DNA from 3 places in the Nonomuraea sp. NPDC001684 genome. Region 3 is predicted to be linked to each of the others. Evidence: riboswitches for the same ligand, from Rfam matches in the RefSeq annotation. Region 3 holds a riboswitch; each other region holds the start of a gene.
The links. A riboswitch is a leader RNA that binds a small molecule or an ion and turns the genes downstream of it on or off. The one in region 3 is predicted to bind cyclic di-AMP.
Positions count from the first base shown of each region.

Region 1: it holds a riboswitch for cyclic di-AMP, as region 3 does, so the genes downstream of both, ACWCSD_RS25225 (CHAP domain-containing protein) here and ACWCSD_RS02700 (CHAP domain-containing protein) in region 3, are expected to answer to the same signal.
Region 2: it holds a riboswitch for cyclic di-AMP, as region 3 does, so the genes downstream of both, ACWCSD_RS17615 (C40 family peptidase) here and ACWCSD_RS02700 (CHAP domain-containing protein) in region 3, are expected to answer to the same signal.

Region 1 is NZ_JBSFGJ010000152.1:74-5,732, forward strand. It holds partial or broken gene ACWCSD_RS25215 (YciI family protein) at 1-161, opposite strand, end outside; gene ACWCSD_RS25220 (class I SAM-dependent methyltransferase) at 317-1,135, shown strand; gene ACWCSD_RS25225 (CHAP domain-containing protein) at 1,190-1,885, opposite strand; cyclic di-AMP (ydaO/yuaA leader) riboswitch at 1,899-2,036, opposite strand; gene ACWCSD_RS25230 (Gfo/Idh/MocA family protein) at 2,154-3,107, opposite strand; gene ACWCSD_RS25235 (aldo/keto reductase) at 3,127-3,948, opposite strand; gene ACWCSD_RS25240 (hypothetical protein) at 4,046-4,990, shown strand; gene ACWCSD_RS25245 (DUF6716 putative glycosyltransferase) at 4,987-5,659, shown strand, end outside.
Region 2 is NZ_JBSFGJ010000081.1:21,787-27,445, forward strand. It holds gene ACWCSD_RS17605 (branched-chain amino acid aminotransferase) at 1-582, opposite strand, end outside; gene ACWCSD_RS17610 (3-isopropylmalate dehydrogenase) at 783-1,829, opposite strand; cyclic di-AMP (ydaO/yuaA leader) riboswitch at 1,929-2,088, shown strand; gene ACWCSD_RS17615 (C40 family peptidase) at 2,143-2,691, shown strand; gene ACWCSD_RS17620 (NAD(P)-dependent alcohol dehydrogenase) at 2,675-3,667, opposite strand; gene ACWCSD_RS17625 (DUF2306 domain-containing protein) at 3,849-4,484, shown strand; gene ACWCSD_RS17630 (response regulator) at 4,457-5,158, opposite strand; gene ACWCSD_RS17635 (sensor histidine kinase) at 5,199-5,659, opposite strand, start outside.
Region 3 is NZ_JBSFGJ010000006.1:56,271-61,929, reverse strand. It holds gene ACWCSD_RS02710 (glycosyl hydrolase family 18 protein) at 1-1,355, opposite strand, end outside; gene ACWCSD_RS02705 (luciferase domain-containing protein) at 1,598-1,945, shown strand; cyclic di-AMP (ydaO/yuaA leader) riboswitch at 2,206-2,343, shown strand; gene ACWCSD_RS02700 (CHAP domain-containing protein) at 2,358-3,077, shown strand; gene ACWCSD_RS02695 (TetR/AcrR family transcriptional regulator) at 3,187-3,735, opposite strand; gene ACWCSD_RS02690 (nuclear transport factor 2 family protein) at 3,833-4,330, shown strand; gene ACWCSD_RS02685 (Tm-1-like ATP-binding domain-containing protein) at 4,341-5,564, shown strand; gene ACWCSD_RS02680 (phosphoenolpyruvate hydrolase family protein) at 5,564-5,659, shown strand, end outside.

The DNA.
Region 1 (5,659 bases), on a different contig from region 3:
TGCGCGCCTTGCGAGCTCGGGTAGAGCCCTTCGGCGGCCAGCAGCACCCCCGCCTTGGCCAGCGCCTCGTTGTAGGCGTGCATGTTGTCGACGAGCTCCTGGCTGGGCAGCGCCCCGGCCTCGGTCTCCCCGTTGGCCTTGCCGACGATCATGAATTTCATCCTGCCGTCCCTTCCCTCCGCGGCCCCCGGGCGGAGCCGGCCTCGCCGAAGCGTCGAACGGGCGCCGGCCGGATCGACACGCGGGCGCGGACCGTCCGCTTCCAGGGCACCGTACCGGTCGTGCGGCCGGGTGGCCGATGTGCCATCCTCGCCCCATGCCCCAACCCGCACCAGACGCCTCCGTGCCCAACCGGGCCCTGTGGGACGAGCGCGCCCGCGTCCACGGCTCCACCTCGGCCGACCGGTTCTACGACGTCGACGCCTTCCTCGCCGGCCGGCAGACCCTCTACCCGCTCGAACGCCGCCTGGCCGGCGACGTCGCCGGCCGGGACCTGCTCCACCTGCAGTGCCACTTCGGCCTGGACACGCTGAGCTGGGCGCGTCTCGGAGCGCGGGTGACCGGCGTCGACTTCTCCCCGGTGGCGGTCGCCCGCGCCCGCGACCTGGCGGCCAGGGCCGGGCTGGCGGCCACGTTCGTGGAGGCCGACACGCAGCGGCTGCCGGCGGAGCTGGCCGGCGGCTTCGACGTGGCGGTGGCCACGTACGGCGTGTTGTGCTGGATCGGCGACCTGGACGCCTGGATGCGCGGCGCGGCCATGGCGCTGCGGCCGGGCGGGCGGCTGGTGCTGGTCGACCTGCATCCGGCCTACCAGACGGTGGCCTCGCTCGACCCGCTGGTGGCCGACTGGCCCTACGGCGGCGGCCAGGCCCACCGGGAGACGGTGACCGGCACGTACGCCGACGCCGCGGTGGTGACCGAAACGCACGAGGCGGTGGAGTACCCGTACTCGGTGGGCGAGATCGTCACGGCGGCGGCGCGGGCCGGGTTCACGGTGGCCGAGCTGGGCGAGCACGTCGAGACCGACCTCGACCCGCGCGGCCTGCTGCCCGAGGGCGCGGACGGCCGGTACCGGTTCCCGTTCGGGGACTCGCACCTGCCGATCCTCTACTCGCTGGCGGCGGTCCGGCCCTGAGACGCGGCGAGCGCGCGTCCCTCGTGCGGGGCGCGCGCTCGGAGCGGGCGGAGGTCAGCTCGCGTACTGCGGGTATCCGTAGCCGACGACCTGCGACTTCGGACGGACGCGCTCCTCGACCTTGCCGTTGCCGGTGTTGCCCTCGATCGTGGAGATCGTGCCGTCGCCGTTGTCCTTGACGACGAAGCCGACGTGCTGGATGGCGTCCAGGCTCTTGCTGCCGCCCCAGGAGAAGAAGACCACCGCGCCGGGCCTGGCCTCGGCTCCCCAGCGGTCGTTGGCGGCGAACCACTTGGCGTGGGCCACGGTCCAGGCGTCCCAGCCGACCTGCGGGCGGGCGCCGGTCTGCTCGCCGACCCAGGAGACGAAGATCGAGCACCAGGGGGCGTTCAGGTACATGGCGCGGGTGCCGCCGTCGCGGGCGATGGTCTCGGCGGCGCGCTTGGAGTCGGCGTACCACTTCTGGAACTTGGTGCCGCCGCCGTAGGCGTTCTCGGAGGTGCCGACCTGGGCCTTGGCCAACGCCAGGACCTGCTGGGCGGTGACGTTGACCTGGGTCTCCTCCGCCTTGCGGGTCTGGGCGGCGGCCTGCGGCGCGACGGCCGAGTGCCCGGCCGCGGCGGCCGGGCCGGCGCTGTCGGCGGCGGCGGCGGTGGCGTGGGCGCCGATGGCGGAGGCGAGGATGGCCGCGCCGAGCGCGGCGTGGACGTAGGTGATCTTCGGGGCACGGATGGGACGGTGCGTGGCCATCGAGGGCATTGACTCCTTGCTTCCATGCCGCTTACCGGGTTAGCTGACGGGTTCGGACGTGGAAGCTGCCCTACGGCACCAAAGTGCCGATTCACCCCAAAGGACGTGGGTCCCCGGTTCCGCCCGGAGGCGGATTCAGCGGTCACAGGACGATCCTGTGAAATGTCTTGCGATGGTTGGACAAAGCCGGACAAACCGGACGTCTGCCGCGAGATGCCCCACAAGGTAATACATCGGGCAAGAGCTAGGCAAGTGGCTAAAGGTCCAGCTAGGAGAGTTGGGCCCGTGCTTCGGCCAGAAGCCCCATCATGGCAAGGGATTCGTCAAGCGGCATGATCGCGCTCTCCGTGCGGCCCTCGCTCGTGGCCGCGCGCACCTCGCGCAGCTCGCCCGCGTAACCGTTGTCGGCCGGGTCGAGCACCAGCTCCTCCGTCTCCATCGACGGCCCCGACAGCAACACCCGCCGCGGCGCCCAGAACGGCGCCAGGATGTCGGCCCGCATCGACGTGCCCACCACGCTCGCGTCGTTGGCGTGATGTGCCAGCAGCGACACGTCCACCAGGGCCCGCCGCCCGTCGGGGTACAGCAGCAGCCCGCCGGCCTCGGCGTCGACGCCGCTGGGCGCCAGCGAGCCGGCCATGCGCAGCTCCGCGGGCATGCCGAGCAGCAGCTGGGCCAGCCCGAACGGGTAGATCCCCAGGTCGAGCAGGGCCCCGCCGCCCAGCTCCGGCGCCCACAGCCGATGGGCGGGGTCGTAGGGCAGCGCGAAGCCGAACGAGGCCCGCACCGACCGGATCTCGCCGAAGCGCGGATCGGCCGCCACCCGCTGGATGAGCGGGTTGAAGCGCATCCACATGGCCTCCATGAGGAAGACCCCGGCCGCGCGGGCCAGCGCCACCATGCGCTCGGCGTCGGCCACGTCGGCCGCCAGCGGCTTCTCGCACAGCACCGACTTGCCCGCCGCGATGGCCGCCTCGGCCACCTCCAGGTGCTGGGCGTGCGGCGTGGCGACGTAGATCGCGTCTACGGCCGGATCGGCGCACAGGGCCTCGTAGGAGCCGTAGGCCGACTCCGCGCCCAGCTCGTCGGCCAGCGCCCGCGCCCTGAGCGGGCTCCGCGAGCCGACGGCGGCCACCCGCATGCCGGGCTCGGCCACGATGGCCGCCCCCACGGTACGCGCGATGCCGCCGGTCGCCGCTATTCCCCAGGTGAAATCTCGCACGACCGAGATCGTAGAGCGCTCAGGTCAGGTTGAACGAGTCGGGGTCGGGCCCGATCCGCCGCCCCGCGTTCATCGCGCCGATGGCCGCCATGTCCTCGGCGTCGAGGATGAAGTCGAACACGTCGATGTTCTCCTCGATCCGCGACGGCGTGACCGACTTGGGGATCACCACGTTGCCGAGCTGCAGGTGCCAGCGGAGCACGATCTGGGCGGGCGTCTTGCCGTACTTCTCCGACAGCACGCGCAGCGCCGGGTCGGCCAGCAGCCCCTTGCCCTGCCCGAGCGGGCTCCACGCCTCGGTCAGGATGCCGTTGGCCTCGTGGAAGGCCCGCATCTCGCGCTGCTGGAAGTACGGGTGGAGCTCGATCTGGTTGATCGACGGCGTGATGTCGGTCTCCTCCATCAGCCGGGTCAGGGTGGCGATCGTGAAGTTGGAGACCCCGATGGCCTTGGCCCGGCCGTCCCGGTAGATCTTCTCCAGTCCCCGCCAGGCCTGCACGTACCTGTCCTGCTCCGGGACCGGCCAGTGGATCAGGAAAAGATCTACGTAGTCGAGGCCCAGGCGGGCCAGGCTCTCGTCGAAGGCCTGCTCGGCGCGCCCGTGGTCGCCGTTCCACAGCTTGGTGGTGACGAACACCTTCTCCCGTGGCACCCCGGCGGCGCGCACGGCCCGGCCGACGCCCTCCTCGTTCTCGTAGGCGGCGGCGGTGTCGACGTGCCGGTATCCGGCGCGCAGCGCGGCCGTCACCGCGTGCTCGGCGTCGTCGGCAGAGACCTGCCAGACGCCGAAGCCGAGCTGTGGTATCTGCACACCGTCGGTGTTGAGCATCAGCGAGTTCATACCCTCCATTGTTCACGTGTCGTTTCTTGCGGCTTAAGCAGGCCGGGCTACCTTGAGGCGGGTCGTGCAAGGCCATCCACCGGCTGGGGGAAACAGAGTGGTCAGACAGGCGTCGGCCTGGGTGGAGTCTCCGCTCCAGATGCTGTGCGCCGTCGAGGCCCACCATGCCGGGCTGCTCGGCCCGGACACCGTGGTCGTGCCGCGCGCCGGCCTGCGTCCGCTGCGCGCCACCCGCAAGGAGCTGCGCCGCCTCGACCTGCCCGCCGGCCTGGTGCTGGACGAGCCGCGCGAGCGCATGCCGCGCCGCGTCCAGGCCGTGGGCGACGCGTTCTCCGGCAAGGTCCAGATGCGCTGGCTGACCTCCGACCCCGGCCACATCGTCGTCGTGGACGACGGCCTGGCCACGCTCAGGCTGCTCGAACTGCTGGCCGCCGGGCCGTTCCGGCCGCTGCTGCGGGCGCGGGCGACCCCCTCGCGGGCGCGCGCCCTGCTCGGCCTGGCCGCCGCGCTGCGGCTGCGGATGAGCCGGGTGTCGGTCTTCACCGCCCTGCCCGTCCCCGACGAGCTGGTCGCCGCCGTCCGGGGGGCGGGCGTGGACCTCGTCCGCCACGACTTCGCCTGGCTGCGCGCCCAGCCGCCGAGCGCCCAGGGGCCCGCCGAGCGGACGGTCGTCCTCGGCACGTCCCTGGTCCGCAACGGCCTGGTCCACCGCGACCACTACCTGCGCTGGCTGACCGACCTGGCCGGACGCGAGCCGCTGGCCTACTACCCGCACCGCCGCGAGGACCCCGTCGACCTGGCGCTGATCGGCGAACGTCCGGGCATCACCGTGCACGACGCGGGCGTGCCGGCCGAGCTGACGTTGCGCGGCCTCGACGCCGGGCAGCGGGTGCTCAGCCTGCCCTCGACCGCGATCACCTCGCTGCGGGTGCTGCTCGGCCCGCGCGGCGTCGAGGTCGAGCCCGTGGACGTTCCCGACGACTGGTGGACGAGCAGGGCGGCCCCCGGCCTGCGATCGCATTTGACAGGAGCTTCCAGGTGAGGGTGCTGGCGATAGCCGACTCCGACTCGTATCTGAAGTGGGCGGCCTGCCTGCTCGACGACCTGCCCGCGGGCTGCGAGAGCGAGCTGGTGGTGGTGCGCACCCCGATCGCGCCCTCGCCGGAGCAGATCGCGGCGGCGGTGGGCGGGCGCGCGGCGCCCCCGGTGTTGTCGGCGCGCTCGCTGCGCCGCCTGGCCGAGCGCACCCGCCCCGACGCGATCCTGGTGGGCTGCACGGGCCCGGTGGTGGACGTCCTGGTGGCCGACGTGCTGGCCGGGCTGCGGCCGGCGGGCCGGGCACGGCCGGTGTTCGTCAGCGGGCTGCCCGGCATCTCGGTGCCGGCCACGGAGAAGGCGTGGCTGTTCCGCAGCGGCTGCGACCTGTTCGTGGTCCACAGCGAGCGCGAGGTGGCCGAGTTCTCCGAGATCGCCGGCCGGCTCGGCGGGGGAGGGGCGGTCGGGCTGGCCAGGCTGCCGTTCCTGCGGCCCGGCGCGGTGTCCGGCGGCGGCGACCGGGTCGTGTTCGCCACCCAGGCCAAGGTGCCGCGGGCGCGGGAGGAGCGCGAGCGGGTGCTGACGGCGCTGGCCGAGCTGGCCGCCCGCCGGCCCGGCCTGGAGGTCGTGGTCAAGCTGCGCGCCCTGGAGCACGAACGCCAGACCCACAACGAAC
Region 2 (5,659 bases), on a different contig from region 3:
CGTGTACTCGGTGGACAGCCAGACCGAGACGGGCTTGATGCCGCCGCTGAAGTACGAGGCCGCCGGCGAGGCGATCACCATGTACTTGTAGGTCTTCGACGGGTAGTTGACGCCGAGCCCGGCCTGCGTGGCGAACATGAACGGGCGCAGGTAGAGGCTGTGGCCCTCGGTGGTCGGCACCCACTCCTTGTCGGCCGAGACCAGCAGCTCCAGCGACTCCACGAACGCCTCCTCCGGCAGTTCGGGCATGGCCATGCGCTCGGCCGAGCGGTTGAAGCGGGCGGCGTTCGCGTACGGCCGGAAGGTCGCGATCGAACCGGAGATCTGCCGGTACGCCTTCAGGCCCTCGAACAGCTCCTGCGCATAGTGGAAGACCGAGGTCGCGGGGTCGAGCGAGAGCGGCCCGTACGGCATGAGCCGGGCGTCGTGCCAGCCCTCGCCGTCGGTGTAGTCGATCGAGATCATGTGGTCGGTGAAGACCTGCCCGAACCCGGGGTTCGCCAGTACCTGCTCCCGCTCGGCCGCGGTGCGAGCGTGGTCGGAATGCTGCACGTCGAAGCTGAGCTTCTGAGCGATGGTCATGACGGAGGTCCTTCTCTCTACGAATCTGCGACTTCGAAAGCTGATTCTGTTAGCTACTGCCCGCGAGCAGTATTCGTACTTCCTAGTGTCTCGCGATTTGGGATGGCAAGAGGCAGTTGGGGTGGTTAGAACCGGCGAACGCGAAAAAGCGCCTGGCAGTCCGTGTTCGGACCGCCAGGCGCGTGCGGGGCTAGGCGGTCCTAGCCGGCTACTCGCGCGGCGATGTCGTCGCCGATCTCGCTGGTCGTGCGGCCGGCGCGGCCGGTCACCCGCTCGGCGATGTCGGCGGCCACGGCCTGCTCGACCTTGGCGGCCTCGGCGTGCAGGCCGAGGTGGTCGAGGAGCATGCCCACGGACAGGATGGTGGCGGTCGGGTCGGCCTTGCCCTGACCGGCGATGTCGGGCGCGCTGCCGTGCACCGGCTCGAACATGCTCGGCGAGGTGCGCTCGGGGTTGATGTTGCCGCTGGCCGCCAGGCCGATGCCGCCGGCGATGGCGGCGCCGAGGTCGGTGATGATGTCGCCGAACAGGTTGTCGGTGACGATCACGTCGAAGCGCTCGGGCTGGGTGACGAAGAACATCGAGGCCGCGTCGATGTGGCTGTAGTCGGTGGTGACGTCGGGGAACTCCGCGGCCACGCGGTTGACCGTGCGCTGCCAGAGGTCGCCGGCGAAGGTGAGCACGTTCGTCTTGTGGACGAGCGTGAGCTTCTTGCGGGGCCGCGACTGAGCCTTCTGGAAGGCGTACCGCACGACGCGCTCGACGCCGTGGGCGGTGTTCAGCGACTCCTGAGTGGCGATCTCGTGCGGCGTGCCGCGGCGCATGACGCCGCCGGTGCCCGCGTAGAGGCCCTCGGTGCCCTCGCGGACGACGACCATGTCGATGTGCTCGGCGGTGGCGCCGGCCAGCGCGGTCTCGACGCCGGGGAACAGCTTGACCGGCCGCAGGTTGACGTAGTGGTCGAACTCGAACCTGAGCTTGAGCAGCAGGTCGCGCTCCAGGATGCCGGGCGGCACGCTGGGGTCGCCCACGGCGCCGAGCAGGATCGCGTCGTAGCCGCGCAGCTCTTCGAGCACCGCGTCGGGCAGGGTCTCGCCCGTGCGGTGGTAGCGGGCTGCGCCCAGGTCGTAGTGGGTGGGCTCGATCTTCGTGCCCACGGCCTCCAGGACCTTGAGCCCTTCGGCTACGACCTCGGCGCCGATGCCATCCCCGGGGATGACGGCCAGGCGGATGTTACGCGACTCCATGGGCGGTACCTTACCGGCTCGTCTCGGCTGACGAACACATCATCTCAACAACCGGACAATCCGTTTTGGGGGGATTGCGACCTTTTGACCGTTTCGTTAGAGTCCGACGAGCCTAATCCACGCAGCCGCTGCGTGGAGCCGGGGACCCATCTTTCCCCCCGGGGCGAATCGGCTGCGCCTCCCCCCCGAGGAGCCGCCGTAGGGCTACTTCCAGGCCCGAGCCCGTCAGCTAACCCGGTCGGCCACGTGGAAGGACAGTCCCCTGTCTAGCATCGCCATCCTTGTGGCGGTGGCAGCGGGCGCAGCAGGTCTCGTGCCTGCCGCCCCCGCGGCTCCCGCCGCTCCGGCCGCTCCGGCCGCCCCCACCTCCTCCATCACCCTCACCGGCCCCCAGGTGAAACAGGTCCAGGAACGGCACGCGCCGAAACCGGCCTGGAAGGTCGCCCTCGAATACGCCATGGACAAGCGCGGCACCCCGTACGTGTGGGGCGGCGCCAGCGAACGGGGCTACGACTGCTCGGGCCTCATGCTCCGGGCCTACGAGGACGCCGGCATCGAGCTCCCCAGAACCGCCGCGGAGCAGTACGGCGCCTTCTCCAGGAAGATCGCCTGGAAGGACCTCAAGCCAGGCGACCTGGTGTTCTTCAGCGGCCTCGGCCACGTCGGCATGATCTCCAAGCCCGGCTACATGGTCCACTCCCCCCACACCGGCGACGTGGTGAAGGAGGAACGCCTGTCGCAGTGGCGCAGGCAGGCCTTCGTCGGCGCGGTACGCCCCGACCCCAAGGGCGTCAAGCGCTGGGCCGACTACAAGCAGCTCCAGAAGGCCCCCGCCCCCGCCATGCTCACCGCGACCCTGTGACGACGACCTTCCCCGGGGCGTGCCCCTCCTCCTGGTAGCGGACGGCCCCCGGGAGCTCGCCGAAGGGGAAGGTCCTGTCGATGACCGGGGTGACCGCGCCCCGCTCGATCAGCCCGGTCAGCGTCAGCAGGTTCGCCCTGTTGCTCCCGCAGCGGACGACGTCCGCCCTGACGATCCGCTGCGGGACGAAGGGCCCCGACGCGAGCGCGGCGAACATGTGGCCGGCCGGCTGCACCCAGCGGCCGGCCGGCCCGCCGACCAGCACGTACGTGCCCTTCCTGGTCAGGACGCGGCGGCAGTCCGTCAGCCGGCGGCCGCCCGCCACGTCGAGCAGCAGGTCGAAGCGCCGGCCCGAGGCCGCGAAGTCCTCCTTGGTGTGGTCGATGACGTCGTCCGCGCCGAGCGAGCGGACCAGGTCCGCGTTGCGCCCGCTGCACACGCCCGTGACGTGCGCCCCCAGCGCCTTGGCGAGCTGCACGGCGAACGTGCCCACGCCGCCGGACGCGCCGTTGACCAGCACCTTCTGGCCCGGCTGGAGGCGTCCCTCGTCGCGCAGCGCGATCAGCGCGGTGTTGGCCGCCATCGGCACCGCCGCCGCCTGCTCGAACGACAGGCCCGCCGGTCTGGGCGCCACCTCGCCCTGCCGCAGGCAGACGTACTCGCCGAAGCCGCCCCCGAGCGACATCGCGTACACCTCGTCGCCGGGACGGAACAGCGTGACGTCCTTGCCGGCCGCCTCGACCTCCCCCGCCACGTCGGCCCCGAGGACGGCGATGCGCGGCCGGCGCAGCCCGACCCCGCCGCCCATGACCCGGGCCAGGTACGGCTCCCCCCGCATGAAGTGCCAGTCGTAGGGCTGCACGGACGTGGCCCGCACCCGGACCAGCACCTCGTCGTCGCGCGGCACGGGCCGCTCGACGTCGGTCAGGACGAGCTGGTCGGGCGAGCCGAACGAGCGCAGGACGTACGCCTTCATCGTTTTCTCCCTCGTGCCGCTGATGTGCCGCCAGTGTGGGCGTGACCTGCGCGGACGCTCAACGGTCGAAAGGCGACGGCCCGATGGCCGAAAGTACGACGGCCCGCCCGCCGATGGTGCGAACCAGGACCGGCCGTCCGCGCGATGACCGGGCACGGGCGTGGGCGGCACGCTCTCAGGCATGAGATGGATCGCACCCGCCGGGCTGCTCGCGCTCAGCGTCGTCCCGCTGGTCGCCGGCGCAATCCGGGTGACCGAACTGGCCGCCGGCGCCCCCGTGACGGCGGACAACGCGCGCTTCTTCGCCATGCCCGTGCCGGTGTTGCTGCACATCCCGGCTTCCCTGGTGTTCTGCGTCCTCGGCACGTTCCAGTTCCAGGCCCGGTTCCGGGCCGGGCGGCCGGGGTGGCACCGCGCGGCGGGGCGGGTACTGGTGGCGTGCGGGCTGGTCGCGGCGCTGTCGGGGGTGTGGCTGACGCTCTTCTCCGACCTTCCCGCCGGCGACGGGACACTGCTGGCCGCCTTCCGGCTGCTGTTCGGGACGGCCATGGCCGCCTGCCTCCTGCTCGGCCTGGCCGCGATCCGGCGGCGCGACCTGGCCCGGCATCGCGCCTGGATGACCCGCGGGTACGCGATCGGACTCGGCGCGGGCACGCAGGCGTTCACCCTGGCGTTCGGGCTGGCCGCCTTCGGGCCGCCCGGCGAGCTCGGCCGGGCGCTGCTCGTCGGCGCGGGCTGGGTGATCAACCTGGCGGTGGCCGAGTGGGTCGTCCGCAGAACCCTCGGAGGTCAGGTGCGTACGCGGTCGGTCTCGTAGGCCCACATGGCGATCTCGACGCGGTTGCGCACGCCGAGCTTGGTCATCAGGCTCGCGACGTGGCTCTTGACCGTGCTGAGCGAGATGTGCAGCTCGCGGGCGATCTCGCTGTTGGTCCGGCCGCGGGCCACGGCGCGCAGGATCTCCTCCTCGCGGCCGGTGAGCGCCTCGACCGGCTGCGCGGGCGTCTCCGTACGCCCGGCTCCGGCGAAGGCGGCCAGCAGGCGCGCGGTCACGCTCGGGGCGATGAGCGCCTCGCCGCCGGCCGCCGCGGTCACCGCCTGGGCGAGCAGCGCCGGGCCGGCGTCCTTGAGCAGGAACCCCCTGGCTCCGGCGCGCAGGGCGGCGTAGACGTACTCGTCGAGGTCGAACGTGGTGATCACGACCACCGCCATGGGGTCGGCGACGTCGGGCCCGGCCAGCTCGCGGGTGGCCGCGATGCCGTCGAGGCCGGGCATGCGGATGTCGAACAGGCACACGTCGGGGCGCAGGCGGCGGGCCAGCTCGACGGCCCGCCTGCCGTCACCGGCCTCGCCGACGACCTCGATGCCGGGCTGGGCGTCGAGGATCATCCTGAGCCCGGTACGCGCGATCTCCTGGTCGTCGGCGACCAGCACCCGGATGGCCGCCGTGCCCTCCGGGTCTCTTCCCGCGGCCTCCTGCTGAGCGTTCATGCCGCTTTCTTCCGCGCTCACGCGGCCTCCTGCCGGGCGTTCATGCGGTCTCTTTCGGCAGGACGGCGGTGACCGTCCAGCCCCGGTTGGGGTTGGGGCCCGCCTCGCAGGTGCCGCCGAGCAGGGCGGCGCGTTCGATCATGCCGATCAGGCCGTAGCCGGGGGCGGCGACCCCGCCGGCGCGGTCGCCGTCGTCGCTCACGGTCAGGCGTACGGCGGCGTCGTCGGCGGTGACCCGGACGGTGATGTGGGTGGCGTGACGGGCGTGCCGCCGGGCGTTGGTGATCGACTCCTGGGCGATGCGGTAGAGCGCCGCGCCGGCCGAAGGCGGCAGGTCGCCGAGCCCGTCCGCGATCTCCACCTCGACGGCCGGGCCGACGCGCGGGCGTCCGGCGAGCCGCCGCAGGTCGTCGAGGTGACGGCCCGGGGTCAGCTCCGCCGGCTCGTTCCTGCGCAGCACCCGGACCATGGCCCGCATCTCGGCGAGCGTGCGCGACGCCT
Region 3 (5,659 bases):
GAGCGCAGCGCGGACATCACGTTCTTGAACGCCGCCGCGCCGCTGGTGTCACAGGTAAGGCCGCAGGCGTTCGGGTACTCCCAGTCGATGTCGATGCCGTCGAAGACGTCGGCCCAGCGGGGGTCCTCCACCAGCTTGTAGCAGGAGTCGGCGAAGGCCGTCGGGTTCTGCGCCGCCTGGCCGAAGCCGCCGGACCAGGTCCAGCCGCCGAAGGAGAAGAGCACCTTCAGGTTGGGGTACTTCTTCTTCAGCTTGCGCAGCTGGTTGAAGTTGCCGCGCAGCGCGCCGTTGTCCCAGGTGTCGGCGACGCCGTCGACGCTCTCGCCCGCCTGGTAGAAGCGGTCGTAGTCGGCGTAGCTGTCGCCGATCGTGCACTGCCCGTTCTGCACGTTGCCGAACGCGTAGTTGATGTGGGTCAGCTTGGCCGCCGAGCCGCTGGTGTCGATGTTCTTGACGTGGTAGCCGCGCTGGTAGATGCCCCACTGGACGAAGTAGCCGAGCACCTTGTTGCCGCCGCCACCGCCGCCGCCCGTGGTGGTCGCGGTGATCTGGTTGCTGTCGGCCGAGCGGTTGCCCGCCGCGTCACGCGCCCGCACGGTGTAGTTGTAGGAGGTGTTGGCGCTGAGACCGGTGTCGTTGTACGACGTGCCCGTGACGGTGGTGACCAGGGTGCCGCCGCGGTAGACCTCGTAGCCGGTGACCGCCACGTTGTCGGTGGAGGCGTTCCAGGCCAGCGAGACGCTGTTGTTGCTGACGCCGGTCGAGCGCAGGTTGCCGGGCACCGTCGGCGGGGTCTTGTCGTCGCCGCCACCGCCGCCGGTGGTCGTCGCGGAGATCTGGTTGCTGTTGGCCGAGCGGTTGCCGGCCGCGTCACGCGCGCGCACGGTGTAGCTGTAGGCCGTGTTCGCGGTGAGGCCGGTGTCGTTGTACGTGGTGCCCGTGACGGTGGTGACCAGGGTGCCGCCGCGGTAGACCTCGTAGCCGGTCACGGCCACGTTGTCGGTGGAGGCGTTCCAGGCCAGGGCCACGCTCGTGTCCGTGACGCCGGTCGAGCGCAGGTTGCCCGGCACGGACGGCGCGGTCGTGTCGCTGCCGCCGCCGCCGGAGACCTTCCACAGCGCCGCCACGTTCGGCGGCTCCCAGCCGGGCTGGGAGGTGTGCGCCTGGAGACAGACGTAGTCGACGCCGTTGTAGGTGACGACCGTGCCCGCCGTGTAGGCGGTCCACGGGGCCCAGGCCGCCGCGTACGCCACCGTGCTGGCGGAGGCGAGCGCCGGGGCGGCCACGGCCGCGGTGAGGGGCAGGGCCAACGCCGCCATTCCCGCCAGGACCTTGCTCAGAATGGTGTGTTTCATGTCGCTCCGACATCCGTTGGGGGGTGTGTGGGGAGTGGGATGGGAGACTTCTGGGGAAACTATTAGGAAAGTTTCCTTTAAGTTGTGAATCGACGGTAGCTTCTGCCTGGGGGAGCGTCAATACGTATCGGTCAGGTGTCCGTAATCGTGCCGGTCAGACCGCGGACGCGCCCGTTCACGAGGGGATAACGGTTCAGGAACGGGGGCTGACGGCGGGGTGAGCCGTGGCTCAGCATTGGAGCGTGGCAGGAATCTCCGCCTGGCGGCGGACGCCCACGCGACGCGGGCCCTACGTGGTCCGCGCGGTCGCGGAGTTACGGTCCTGGCCGTCGCTGAACGTCAGCGGCACCGGTCAGCAGGTCACCTTCGCCGTACACGGAACCGAGATCCTGCGCCTGGCCGGCCGGGACGAGATCCACGTACGGCTCACCGCCCCCGCCATCGGCCGCCTGGAGCCGTACCTGCGGGCGTGCGACCAGGTCCATGCCTGCCGCGACCGCGCCTGGGTCGCCGTACAGGTCGACGCCGAGCCCGATCTGGAATTGTTGCTGGCGCTCACGAGTGTGGCGATAAAGGCGCACGTGGCGTGAACCGATTCGGTGCGTAGCGCTTCTCCAACGCAGCGTCGAAATTAATGCCGCCATTTGCCTGGGAATTACTCGCCGGGTAGCTTGGTTGTACACAGCCGAACGGGGAGTCGTCCCAGGTAGGGATGGCATTGCCTGGGAATTACCCAAGCGGGACCCGTGTTGTACAGAGTCGATGCGGAAATCCCCGCATCCGGGCGTCGCACATATACCTTCAGGCCCTTTCCCGGGCCCGGGAAGACGATGCGTCAGCCCTTTGCCTGACCAAGAGACCGCTGAATCCGCCTGTGCGCGGAACCGGGGACCCATGTGTCCAATGGGGTGAATCGGCACCGTGGTGCCGTAGGGCAGCTTCCCGCCCGAACCCGTCAGCTAACCCGGCAAGCGGCACGGAAGCTCAAGGAGTAACACCCTCATGGCCAAGCACCGTCTTCACCGTGCCTTCAAGCTCGACCTCGCCAAGATCGCTCTCGGCGCGACCGCCGTCGCCGGCGTGCTCGGCACGCACGCGGCAGTGAACGCCGACACCACCCACGCCACCGCCCACACCGCCACCCAGACCGCCAAGGTCGCCGGCGTGGCCGCCCAGCCGCTCGTCGCGCAGCACCGCGCCGCCGACGAGAGCGCCAAGGGCAAGGTCAACGTCACCGCCGCCCAGGTGCTGGCCACGGCCCGCGCCCAGGTCGGCACCTCCGAGGACGCCAACGGCGGCGGCACCAAGTTCCAGAAGTGGTACGCCGACTCGCAGCGCGCCGCCGAGACCGCCGCGCGTGACGGCGGCAACCGCGCCATGTACCTGAACGCCCCCTGGTGCTCGATGTTCGTCTCCTGGGTCGGCGAGCAGACCGGCGCCCGCCCGCAGGTCGGCTGGGACGCCTACACCGTGACCCACGCCAAGTGGTTCGCCGCCAACAACCGCTGGGGCACCGAGGCCAAGCCGGGCGCCGTCGTCTTCTTCTCCTGGAGCGGCAGCAAGAGCCTGAGCGACATCCAGCACGTCGGCTTCGTCGTCAAGGACAACGGCGACGGCACGATCTCCACGATCGAGGGCAACACCGGCAACGGCAAGGTCGAGCAGCGCGTCCGCCCGACCTCCCAGGTCGTCGGCTACGGCTACCCGTCGTACGCCGCCTGATCCTGCCAAGCGAAGAGCGCACTCCCCGCGGGGAGTGCGCTCTTTCGCGTCTCAGGACGGCGAGTGCGCTCTTTCGCGTTTCGGGACCGGGAGTGCGCTCTTTCGCGTTTCAGGGCCGCCGGTGCCGGTGGACCAGGACCGCCGCGGCCTGCCCGGCCGAGCGGGCCGCGCCCGGCTCCTCGGAGATCATCGCGGTGACCGTGGCGCCGTCGATCAGGGTGAGCAACTGCTCGGCGAGCAGGCCGGGGTCCCCGGCTCCCGCCTCCTCGGCGAGCGAGCGCAGGTAGGCGCGCAGGCGCTCCTTGTGCTCGCGCACCGCCGCGCGGACGGCGGCCGAACCGGCGCCCAGCTCGGCGAAGGCGTTGGCGAACCCGCAGCCGCGGAAGTCGTCCTCGGCGAACCAGCGTTCCAGCCACGCGAAGACCGCCGGGATGCGGTCGCCGGCGTCGGCCACGTACGCGGTGAGCGAGGCCATCCAGCGTTCGTCGCGCCGCCGCAGATAGGCCACGACCAGCGCCTCCTTCGACGGGAAACACTGGTAGAGGCGTTTCAGCGAGACGCCGGAGGCGGCCCGGATCTCGTCCATGCCGACCGCCTGCACGCCGCGGCGGTAGAACAGGTCGCCCGCGGCGTCCAGCAGCCGCTGCTCGTGATCCATGACACCCCTCCAGGTGCTTGCCGCGGAGAACGATCGTTCTCTACGCTAGCGCACAACCCGGGAGAACGCCCGTTCTCTCGATCGGAGAGGACAGCCCATGACCCGCCCGCCCGTCCCGCCGTTCACCGAGGAGACCGCCCGGATCAAGGTCCAGGCCGCCGAGGACGCCTGGAACACCCGCGACCCCGACCGCGTCGCGCTCGCGTACACCGAGGACTCCGTGTGGCGCAACCGCGGCGAGTTCGTCACCGGCCGCGCCGAGATCGCGGAGTTCCTGCGCCGCAAGTGGGCCCGCGAGCTGGACTACGCCCTGCGCAAGGAGCTGTGGGCGGTCACCGGCGACCGCATCGCCGTCCGCTTCCAGTACGAGTCCCGCGACGCCGCCGGCCAGTGGTGGCGCAGCTACGGCAACGAGCAGTGGGAGTTCGACGCCTCGGGGCTGATGCGCCGCCGGGAGGCCAGCATCAACGACGTCGCCATCACCGAGGAGGAACGCCGCATCTTCGGCTCCCGCCCGCTGTCCGAACACGGCGTGGACGTGCTGGGCATCCGCCACGCGGAGATCGCCGGGGTAAGGTCGGAAGGCCGATCGTAGGAGGTCTGACATGGCGGTCTTGCTGCTGGGCACCCTCGACACCAAGGGGGAGGAGTACGCCCTCGTCCGCGACCTGATCATCCGGGCCGGCCAGGGCGTCGTCCTCATGGACACCGGCGTCATGGGCGCCCCGGCGCTGGCCGCCGACGTCCCCGCCGAGGCCGTCGCGCGGGCCGCGGGCACCGGCCTCGACCGGCTCAGGAGCGCCGGCGACCGCGGCGCCGCGCTCGCGGCCATGGCGGCCGGGGCCACCGCCCTGGCCAAGGACCTGCACGCCCGCGGCGAGCTGAGCGGCGTGCTCGCGCTCGGCGGCAGCGGCGGCTCCTCCATCGCCGCCGCCGTCATGCGGGCGCTGCCCGTCGGCCTGCCCAAGCTGCTCGTCTCGACCATGGTCAGCGGCGACGTCTCGGCCTACGTCGGGGAGACTGACGTGACGCTCATGTACAGCGTCGTCGACGTCGCGGGCGTCAACTCCGTCTCCCGCCGCATCCTGACCAACGCCGCCGCCGCGATCAGCGCGATGGCCGCCTCCTACGACGCCGGCGCCGAGCCGTCCGGGGAGGACAAACCGCTGGTCGCGGCCACGATGTTCGGCGTCACCACGCCCGCCGTCGACGCCGCGCGGGCCCGGCTGGAGTCCCTGGGCTACGAGGTGCTGGTCTTCCACGCCACCGGCTCGGGCGGCCGGGCCATGGAGGCGCTGGCGGCCGGCGGCCACTTCGCCGGGGTGCTCGACCTGACCACCACCGAGCTGGCCGACGAGCTCGTCGGCGGCGTGTTGTCGGCCGGCCCCGACCGCCTGACCGCCGCCGGGCGGGCCGGCATCCCGCAGGTCGTCAGCCTGGGCGCCGTCGACATGGTCAACTTCGGCCCGATGGAGACCGTGCCGGAACGGTTCAGGTCACGGCAGCTCCTGGTGCACAACCCGACGGTGACGCTCATGCGCACCACTCCGGCCGAGAACGCCGAGATCGGGCGGGCGATCGGCGAGCGGCTGGCCCGCGCTTCCGGGCCGGTCACGCTGTTCGTGCCGCGCGGCGGCGTCTCGGCCGTCGACGTCGAGGGCGGCCCGTTCCACGACCCGGCGGCCGACGCGGCCTGCTTCGACGCCGTGCTCGCGGCCGTCGCGGGCACCGCCGTCGAGGTCGTGCAGAGCGACCAGGACATCAACGACGCGCAGTTCGCCGTGGCGGCCGCCGACCGGCTGCACCGGCTGATCGAGAAGGGGGCTTGATGCGACGCGACGAGGCACTACGGAGGTTGCGCGCCGAGCGGGAGGCGGGCCGGCTGATCATCGGCGGCGGCGCGGGCACCGGGCTGTCGGCCAAG